3 regions of the Virgibacillus kekensis genome follow, and region 2 is predicted to be linked to each of the others. Evidence: riboswitches for the same ligand, from Rfam matches in the RefSeq annotation. Region 2 holds a riboswitch; each other region holds the start of a gene.

Region 1 (3,295 bases), on a different contig from region 2:
AATGAGGAACTTGAAGACAGCCCTGAGTTCGTTAATGAATCTCCATACGAAAAGGCATGGATGGTTGTTGTCGAACCATCTGACGACTCAGAATTCGAAAACCTGTTATCTGCTGAGCAATATCAGGAAGTAACAGAAGAAGACTAATTATATCAGATTTAATACAGAGATTGGCTATTGAACAGCTATGGTTCATAGTCAATCTTTTATTTTACCGCCAGTATTCACTCCTTGTTCTCAAGCTAGATATTGGGCAAATTTCTTATGTGTGCCTAAACCTTGTGTTTTTACATAAAATAAAGAAAAGAATGTTTCCCCAAACGATACGTATGTGTGAATCAAGGGAATTAATGGTAATGTCAGTTCGGTAATTTGACCTTGTTTAAGGAGTGCATGTTATGATGACGCATGACCCGGAAAAAGTGATTATCGTGGAAGGTCTTACAGATAAAAAACAAATCAAACGGGTAATAAACGATCAAGTTGAAATTATCTGCACCAATGGTACGCTTGGCGTTGAACGTCTTGACGAACTTTTAGAGACATATGATTTGGATAATCGTGATGTTTATATACTGGTTGATGAAGATAACTCCGGATTAAAGTTACGTAAACAGCTTGCGAAGGAGCTTCCGCATGCTGAGCATATTCATGTAAGCAGTGAATATCGGGAGGTGGCCACTACACCGGAAAATGTCCTTGCCACCGCATTAATCGGAAAGCGAATTGAAGTCAATCCACTTTTTTTACTTTAGCAGGTAGTTAGTTAAGTTATACTGCCTGCATATGTGCGACTATGGCATTCGCCATTAGGACTTGTATTTCATATATAAGGACCTTTTAGAAAGCAGAGACTCTTTTTGGAAATTCTATATCAAATACTAAGTTTTATATTTAATGCCGAACCAAGTTATTAAGGGTGATTTTGTTGGAAAAGGTTACGGACGAAATTTTGAAAAAAGACCATTACTTGCTATATATTTATACACCATTTTGTGGGACCTGCGCAGTTGCCAGGGGAATGCTTGAAAAAATAGAAAAGGTCCATCAGGATACTATTTTTTTCGAAATGAATGCCTCACTACACCCTGAATTTATGCAGGAGCATCAGATTGAGAGTGTTCCTTGTTTGCTGATTAAAGATGGTAATCGGATCAGGGAAAAAGTGTATGCATTCAAATCCACTGCCAATATATACAGTTACCTCATGAAATACGAGCCAAGCTTATTTGCAGGAAAATAACATTTTTTATTGACAGGTTAACAAAGCAATGCTATCATCATGATTATCGATTTTAAATTAAATATGTATTATCTCTTATCTTGAGCGGTGGAGGGGCTGGCCCTGTGAAACCGCGGCAACCTCAGATGAATTATATATCTGAAAGGTGCCAATTCCTGCAAAGCAATGGCTTTGACAGATAAGGGAACTTGAAGACCACATATGTTTACGTCTTTCTGTTCTCTTGCAGAAAGGCGTTTTTCTATTTCATTAGGACATAATAGCAGATAAGGCAGAGGAGGATTACCGTGATTACAATTAAGGGTTTAAACAAAGTATTTACAGCCAAAGATCGTAATATTACAGCAGTTGATAATTTGACCCTTGATATAAAAGAAGGCGAAATTTTTGGTGTTATCGGATACAGCGGGGCGGGCAAAAGTACGTTCGTAAGGCTGCTGAACCGGCTGGAAGAACCAACCGGAGGAAATATTACAATTGACAATCAGGAAATTACTGCACTTAACACAAAACAGCTTCGGGCAGCAAGGCAGGAAATCGGGATGATTTTTCAGCACTTTAACTTGCTCTGGTCCAGAACAGTAGCAGATAATATCGCCTTTCCGCTGGAAATTGCTGGGGTCCCTAAGAGCGAGCGGCAGAAAAGAGTGCAGGAACTGATTGAACTGGTTGGCCTGGCAGGAAGAGAGCATGCATATCCTTCCCAACTAAGTGGTGGCCAGAAGCAAAGAGTTGGGATTGCAAGGGCACTTGCCAATAAACCTAAAGTACTGCTCTGTGATGAAGCAACATCAGCACTGGATCCGGAAACAACCAATTCCATACTCGACCTATTGGTGGATATCAATGAGAAGCTGGGTTTGACTGTTATCCTAATCACTCATGAGATGCACGTCATTCGTAAAATCTGCAATCAAGTTGCAGTTATGGAGGATGGGAAGATCGTGGAACAGGGAGATGTTCTCGACGTCTTTTTACGTCCAAAACAGCCTGTAACCAGGAAATTTGTTGAGCAGGTTATGGGTGTGAATGATGAAGACGAAGGAATTGACCATCTAATCGGAACATATGAACACGGTAAACTTCTTCGACTTCACTTTATCGGGGAGACCACAAACCAGGCATTAATCAGCCAGGTTTCCAAGAAATTTAATATCGAAGTAAATATCCTGCAGGGTAAAATTACCAATACTCAACGTGGTGCGTACGGAACCTTGTTTGTACAAGTGATTGGAGAATCGCAAGAGATTAGTCAGGCAGTCGGTTTTATTACAGAGGAAACTTCAGTGGAAGTGGAGGTGATCCATGATGCTGAATAATTTGTTTCCCAACCTGGACATGCAGGACTTGTATACGGCGACATATGAAACATTTTATATGACGATAATTGCACTGGCAGGAACGTTTATTCTTGGAATTCTGCTTGGACTGCTTCTCTATTTAACAATGAAAGGTGGCATCTGGCAGAATAAGTTCCTTAACCTGATTGTAGCTGCAATCGTAAACGTATTTAGGGCAATACCTTTCATTATTTTAATCTTATTGTTATTTCCGTTCACCGACTTTCTTATTGGAACGATCCGTGGTCCTAATGCTGCATTACCCGCTCTGATAATCGGCGCGGCGCCATTTTACGGTCGTCTTGTAGAAATCGCCTTAAAGGAAGTTGACAAAGGTGTGGTAGAAGCCGCCAAGTCAATGGGGGCAAAAACGCACACGATTATTTTCCGGGTATTACTTCCTGAATCGATGCCTGCATTAATATCAGGGCTGACTGTTACAGCAATCGCCCTTATCGGCTATACAGCAATGGCAGGTGTAATCGGTGCCGGTGGCCTTGGAAATTATGCATATTTCTTCGGGTTTCAGCGTCGGGAGTTTGATGTTGTGTTTGTCTGTACCGTACTCATCATAATTATCGTATTTATTTTCCAATTCATTGGAGACTTTATTTCAAATAAATTAGACAAAAGATAAAAAGGAGATAGGAAAATGAAAAAAATATTAGCATTTGCTTCAATACTAACTGTACTTATACTGGCAGCCTGTGGT
Region 2 (3,295 bases):
TATATATGGAGCAGAGAAAATGACGAGTGGGACTACAGCCGCGGCGGTTCCGATGGATGTACCCACAATCAGCCTTGTGAAAGGTAAAATTGCAACTAGCAAAATAATGAATGGAATAGAACGAAAGAAGTTCACAACGGTGCTGAAACCATTGAATACTGGCATGTTCTCCAGAAGTCCGCCTTTTCGCGTGACCACCAGGAGAATTCCTAACGGTAATCCGATTAATGCAGCGGCGACCAGGGAAATGCCTACCATCACTAAGGTTTGATATGTCGCTTCCCAAATCCTGGGCCAAAATTCCATCAAATTAACCTGCATATGTCGTCACCTCCTGAATCGATACTTTTTGCTGGATATGGTTAATCACGCGTAAAATCTCTGCTTCATCTCCCTGAAGCTCTATAATAAGATTGCCGAACGGAATTCCCTGAAGCTCTGTAATCTGCCCGAACAGTACATTGACTTCCACATTGAACTTCTTAGCAACCTGCGAAAGGACAGGATGCCCGGCACTTTCATCCACGAAGGTCACACGGTAGATATTCCTTAATGATCCTCTCGCTTCAATTCCATTTAAAATGGAAGCAGGGATATCATTTTCCATCACGGTTCGCACAAAGTTCTGTGTAGTCTGGTGCTGTGGATTGGAAAATAAATCGAAAATCGATCCTTTTTCAATGATCCGGCCGTTTTCCATCACAGCTATCCGGTCACATACCTCACGGACCACGTTCATCTCGTGTGTAATCATCAAAATGGTGATTCCGTATTCATCACGAACTTTTCGCAAAAGCTTGAGGATGGATTTCGTTGTTTCGGGATCTAAAGCAGAGGTCGCTTCATCACACAATAAGATATCCGGGGATGTAGCCAGCGCTCTGGCGATGCCCACCCGCTGCTTTTGCCCGCCTGAAAGCTCTTCCGGGTACTGCTTGGCCTTATCCGACAGTCCGACAAATTCGAGAATTTCCGTAACTCGCTGATTGATCTCCTTTTTCGGAGTGCCCGACAAAGCAAGGGGAAAAGCAACGTTATGATAAACCGTTTTGGACTCCAGCAAGTTGAAGTGCTGAAAAATCATGCCGATTCGCTTTCTCACTTTTCGTAAATCCGGTTTAGAGAGCTGGAGCAAATCCTCACCATTTACAATCACTCGCCCCTCGGTCGGACGTTCCAGTAAATTGACTAATCGGACCAAGGTGCTTTTTCCGGCTCCGCTAAAGCCGATAACACCAAAAATCTCCCCTTTATGTACCGTCAAATTCACCTGGTCCACTGCTCTCAAGTCACTGCCATTATGCTGGTAAACCTTTGATACACTCTCGAACTCAATCATGTTGTCCCTCCTATACACAAAAAGTACCCCTCTTCTGTAAAAAAATAAGAAGAGGGGTACTCATAATATGAGATACCGTCTCTTCCCATCTTTCACGTGCACGTGGCACATGCTGGAGTTGGCACAGTTTCTGATCATTTTTTACGGATCAGTTCCGCTGCCGAGGTTTCGTAGGGCCAGTCCCTCCACCTCTCTAGATAAGAAGAAAAGTTAGTCGCTTTTTAATTGATGCTGATTATCATAATACAGTTTAAGGGCTTTGTCAATTTAATTTACTAAATTCATAGACTTTTTGTTTCTTTTGTTTAAAGCTGTTATTCTCCGCCAGTGACGGCGAGCGCTTAGCCGGTAATCGTTGCTGCAATTTCTGAGTGTTTAATAGCCCTGTTCTCTAAGCAATATAGTCTTCCCGCTCAATTTCCTCGTTATCTTTTTTGATATAATATCTTCCTTTTGTGGCAACTGCCAGTACAATTGTTAGGATAGCAGCAAGGATTGAGGCGAAGAATGCAGCAGTGCTTTGCAGAAATGTTCCCATGAATCCTAATGCCGCAATGGTACCGATGCCGCTTGCTATGATAAGTGCTCCTACACCAACCGGATTCCATTTATATAAATTGTCCTGTTCTGCTTCATAATAGCCAGGACCGATCTTCAGGATTTTTTTGACGAAAATAGCGTCCACCACCAGGATTGTTGCCCATGTCAATAGGAATACTCCCTGAAATGTCATGACAACTTCCAAGTGTTCAACAATATTAAGAAGCATCAGGATGATTGCTGATACACCAGTGACGACCACCCAGAAATGTCTTCCCGGTTTAAATTTAAATATATTTTCAAAGAAACTAGATAAGGATAAAGAACCACTATAAATATTGGTAACGTTTATTCTAATTTGGGTCAGCATTGTAAATAAAGCTCCCCAAATACCAAGAAGCAGTACAATATATACTCCTGGATTTGGTTCTCCAAGGCGAACACCGAACCAAATACCTAGTCCACCCATTACTCCAAAGCAGAATATTTGAGGGATGAATCCAATAGCAAAGATTCCAATTTTCGTATCCTTTGGTTTCAAAAAGCGGGCGTAATCTGAAGCAAGAAGAGGGGTTAAGCCCATAATTCCGTGTTGCATTCCAATACATAACAGTAATGCAGTGCCTCCAACTTGAACACCTTCAGGCATGTATGACCAGAATGCGCCATCATAACCGGATGTTTTCATAGCGGCCATCACAATGGCAGCAATCAGGAATAGAAAGAATAATGGTAAAGACCATTTCTGCAGTTTGTCCAATTGTTTGATTCCAAACCAGTTCAATGGAATAACGATTAAGCCAAAGAATAGAATCAGTACCCATTCTGGAATAACGGGGAAAAACTCATGGATTGCAGAAACGAGTATTAAACCTTCCAGCGCACAATACATAATGAAATTCGTGGCATAAATTAATGAGGTCAGGGACGCGCCGATATAGCCAAAACCTCCACCTCTTGATAAAAGGTTTACGTTCATTCCGGACTTAGCGGACAAATATGCAATGAATGTCCCTAATATTCCGGCCACAATGATGGCATAAACGGCAGAAATTATGGCGTTGATTGCCCCGAATTGAAGCGCCATAACACTTCCCATTTGAAAATAAAAAATGGCTGTCGCAATTCCGAATGTAATATTCGTTATGCTTAACCAACCCATATTACGCTTCGCGCGAGGGACTCTTTCCAGTGAATAATCATCACCACTTCCCTTTGACTGGGCAAGTTCTTGAGATTGGTTTTCTTCCATATGATCAGCTCCTTATTGTAGTTTATAAAATCCATACCTCAAGGAAATTATCAGGAAGTACAACTAATCTAATGTATCAAGAAGGGAGCATTAATACAAACTGCAATTTTTTTGATATTTTTCTATAACAGCCCTTTCATCTCTCTAATCCTACGTTTATCTTG
Region 3 (3,295 bases), on a different contig from region 2:
TAAGCCTTAATTTTTGTCAAGTGATTTTCAGAATAAACACAACTGTATCGATGATTCACTAAAAGAAATAGTACAGTTTTTTAATCAATATTAAAACCCCTCTCCATACAGAGAAGGGGTTAAGTCGTAAAGCAAAATAATTTAAATGGTTGCCGAGGTGCATAGGCTCTCCACCTTGCCTGCTCTTTATATCATCACTTCCATACATCTCCGGCGATTTTCACCACGTGACGTATTTTTTCCCATTGTTGTTCTTCGGTTAGATTATTTCCTTCTTCTGTAGAAGCAAAACCACATTGAGGGCTCAAACAAAGCTGCTCCAATGGTACGTACTTGGCAGCTTCCTCAATTCGGGCCTTTACAAGTTCCTCATCTTCTAAATCACTAAATTTCGATGTAATCAACCCTAATACCACATATAGATCAGATCGATTCACGCTCCGCAAAGGTTCGAACCCACCAGAGCGCTCGTCATCGAATTCAAGGAAAAGCCCATCAACATCCAGGCCGCCGAAGATTGTTTCAGAAAGTGCTTCATAGCTGCCACTGGTCATAAACGTTGACTTATAATTTCCACGGCAGATATGCATCGTTACGAGTAAATCGTTCGGTCGCTTGGCAATTGATTCGTTTATTGCCCGCGCACAAAGTGATGCAAGCTTTTCCGGATTATGTCCTTTCTCTTTCAACGCGGCTCTTCCTTCTTCGGAAAAAAAGCTCGCCCAGGACGTGTCGTCGATTTGCAAGTAACGGCATCCTTCATCGTAAAGTGCCTGAATAACTCCCTGATACGCAGCTATCAAGTCATTGAACAGTTCCTCATCACTGGTGTATAGCCCCTCCTCAAAATCCGCTCTGAAAAACAACATATTGGGACTTGGAATCGCAAATTTCGCTACCGCATCCCCGGCAATACTTTTTAGGAATTTAAAGTGATCTATCATGTAATGATCACTGAATCCAATTTTACTGGTTACCTTAATGCCATGTTTTTTCGTATCTACTCCAGTAAATTGCAGTCCCTGTTCAGGAGTATAACCCTCAACTCCATCGAAACCTTCGAGAAAATCAAAATGCCACCAGCTACGGCGAAATTCCCCGTCGGTTATTGCTTGGAGTCCTGCTTCCTTTTGTTTTTCAACTAGTTTCGTAATTTCTTCATTTTCAATTTCACGCAGTTGCTCGGCGGTGATTTTCCCATTTTCTTTTTGTGCTCGTGCCTCTTTTAAACGCTCAGGGCGAAGGAAGCTGCCTACGTGGTCTCCTTTAAAGGGTGCTCTAACTACATTCGTTTCTGCTGTTTTAGTCATCTAAATCCCTCTCTCGTTTTGATGGTACATTGCTTGAATCTTGTCCATAAGAAAAACCCCTTCTATATAAGAAGAGGTTTTGATTTTCACATTTAATCTGAAATCGCTCTTCTTATCTTCAAGCAAATGCTACTGGAATTAGCACAGTACTTTTTTACAAGTCTGTTGCTAAGGCTTCAACGGGCCAGTCCCTCCACCTTTCTTGATAAGATCAATAAGTATTAAATTGTTTGATTATATCAATACCTTACACGGAGTAGTGATTTTAATCAAGATTATTTTTAAAATATAGCTCGAAGGAAAAAGCGACGTATTTAAGACATCGCTTCTTTTTTATTTACGACTTCACCTTTTTGTTCCTCTATTTCTAATTTCCTAATTCGGAATGGGGCTGCGATTAATACAGCAATCAATACTAGACCGAGATATCCGATAAGCGGATAAAAATATGCAACAAGATCGGTGAACCCAATTAAACTTACCACAAACCCAACAATCATCGTAACTGTAAAAAATGCTTTAAACTTGCTTGTCCCTTCTTCAGTAAAACGAGCGGCAAACGAGAAGAACATACTTAATGCCGTATTGAAAATCATAGCAAAAATTATGATGGCCATAAATGTTCCTAGTACCGGTGAGATATTATTGACAATCGCCAGCATCGGCATTTCTGCCCCGCCAACTTGCTCAACCTTGGAGAAAATAGCCAAGTTACTTAATAATATTAGGACACCGATTCCCAGACCGCCAGCCAATCCACCTAATGCAGCAGTTTTATGATTTGTTTCTGCTCCACCCATTACCAATGCCATGGATGCACCTACTGCAATGTTAAACGATACGTAATTAATCCCTGAAATTAACCAGTTCGGTAATGTAGTAGGCAGTTCCCTTGCAACACTATCCAAGGTCGTAAGCGATCCGTCAGCTGTCATTAAACTGTAAACCGAAATGATCAATACAAATAAAATCAAGAAAGGTGTTATACCACCAATGATGGTAACTACTTTGTTGACTCTCAACATTCCTACCAAAAGAACGAGAACGGTCATTAAAATAGAGCCTGCAACAAATGGTAATCCAAATTGCTGGTTCAAGTTGGAACCTGCACCCGCAATCATCACGACGCCCACACCGAACAGAGTAAAAATAAGAATATAGTCAATGATCATTCCCAATGTCCTACCACTTATTTTATAAATTACTTCCTTATGGGAAGTCGTTTTCATTTTACTCCCTAACCATACGAGAGCCATGCCTGCATAGGCAAATAAAGCGGTTGAAATAATTGCTCCAACGATGCCCATTAAACCAAAACTAGTAAAATACTGGAGTACTTCCTGCCCAGAAGCAAACCCCGCACCTACGATTACGCCCATAAAAGCGCTTCCAATAATCATAGCTTTCTTCATGTTACTTTCCTCCATTCCTATTTGCCCATTACACTATAACATTCGAATGATGATTTTTGTTTGTGTATATACTAAAATATAAATACTACGATTTGTTTATTTACTCAAATAAATGTGGAGGAAATATAAATGACACAACATCAAGATACACTGAAAAATCGGTTAAATGAAGTATATGTGTCTCCCGACGAGCTGGCTGACCGTATTGCTGATATTTTCAAATGTCCAATTACAATAGAGGATTCCAATCATCATGTCGTCTCATACAGCAAACATAAAGAGAATATTGATGAAGCAAGAATTTCAACAATCATGAACCGAAAAGTTCCTGATAAGGTTATAAATGGGTTATGGAAAAATGGGATTATGCCTAAACTAATCGACAGTGACCATCCTGTCATCATACCGGAGATAAAAGAAATCGGGCTTGGGCGACGGGTTGCCATCTCTATCCGAAAATCGAATGAGATCCTTGGGTTTATCTGGGCTCATACTTCGGACCAGACCCTTTCCGACGAAGAAATAAAATTGTTTAAAGAAGCCTCCGCTTATGTCCGAAAGTTTTTCCTTCAA

What was found. A riboswitch is a leader RNA that binds a small molecule or an ion and turns the genes downstream of it on or off. The one in region 2 is predicted to bind S-adenosylmethionine.
Region 1: linked by a shared signal. The riboswitch ahead of ACFO3D_RS10705 (methionine ABC transporter ATP-binding protein) and the one ahead of ACFO3D_RS08990 (methionine ABC transporter ATP-binding protein) in region 2 are both predicted to bind S-adenosylmethionine.
Region 3: linked by a shared signal. The riboswitch ahead of ACFO3D_RS14060 (5-methyltetrahydropteroyltriglutamate--homocysteine S-methyltransferase) and the one ahead of ACFO3D_RS08990 (methionine ABC transporter ATP-binding protein) in region 2 are both predicted to bind S-adenosylmethionine.

The regions. Positions count from the first base shown of each region.
Region 1 covers NZ_JBHSFU010000005.1:89,022-92,316, reverse strand. Annotated here, with positions in the region: gene gcvH (glycine cleavage system protein GcvH) at 1-147, shown strand, start outside; gene ACFO3D_RS10715 (toprim domain-containing protein) at 402-755, shown strand; gene ACFO3D_RS10710 (thioredoxin family protein) at 929-1,243, shown strand; SAM riboswitch class I at 1,316-1,428, shown strand; gene ACFO3D_RS10705 (methionine ABC transporter ATP-binding protein) at 1,531-2,562, shown strand; gene ACFO3D_RS10700 (methionine ABC transporter permease) at 2,552-3,220, shown strand; gene ACFO3D_RS10695 (MetQ/NlpA family ABC transporter substrate-binding protein) at 3,236-3,295, shown strand, end outside.
Region 2 covers NZ_JBHSFU010000004.1:985,384-988,678, reverse strand. Annotated here, with positions in the region: gene ACFO3D_RS08995 (methionine ABC transporter permease) at 1-321, opposite strand, end outside; gene ACFO3D_RS08990 (methionine ABC transporter ATP-binding protein) at 311-1,339, opposite strand; SAM riboswitch class I at 1,422-1,543, opposite strand; gene ACFO3D_RS08985 (purine-cytosine permease family protein) at 1,731-3,131, opposite strand.
Region 3 covers NZ_JBHSFU010000007.1:324,952-328,246, reverse strand. Annotated here, with positions in the region: gene ACFO3D_RS14060 (5-methyltetrahydropteroyltriglutamate--homocysteine S-methyltransferase) at 195-1,310, opposite strand; SAM riboswitch class I at 1,420-1,522, opposite strand; gene ACFO3D_RS14055 (YkvI family membrane protein) at 1,625-2,722, opposite strand; gene ACFO3D_RS14050 (PucR family transcriptional regulator) at 2,852-3,295, shown strand, end outside.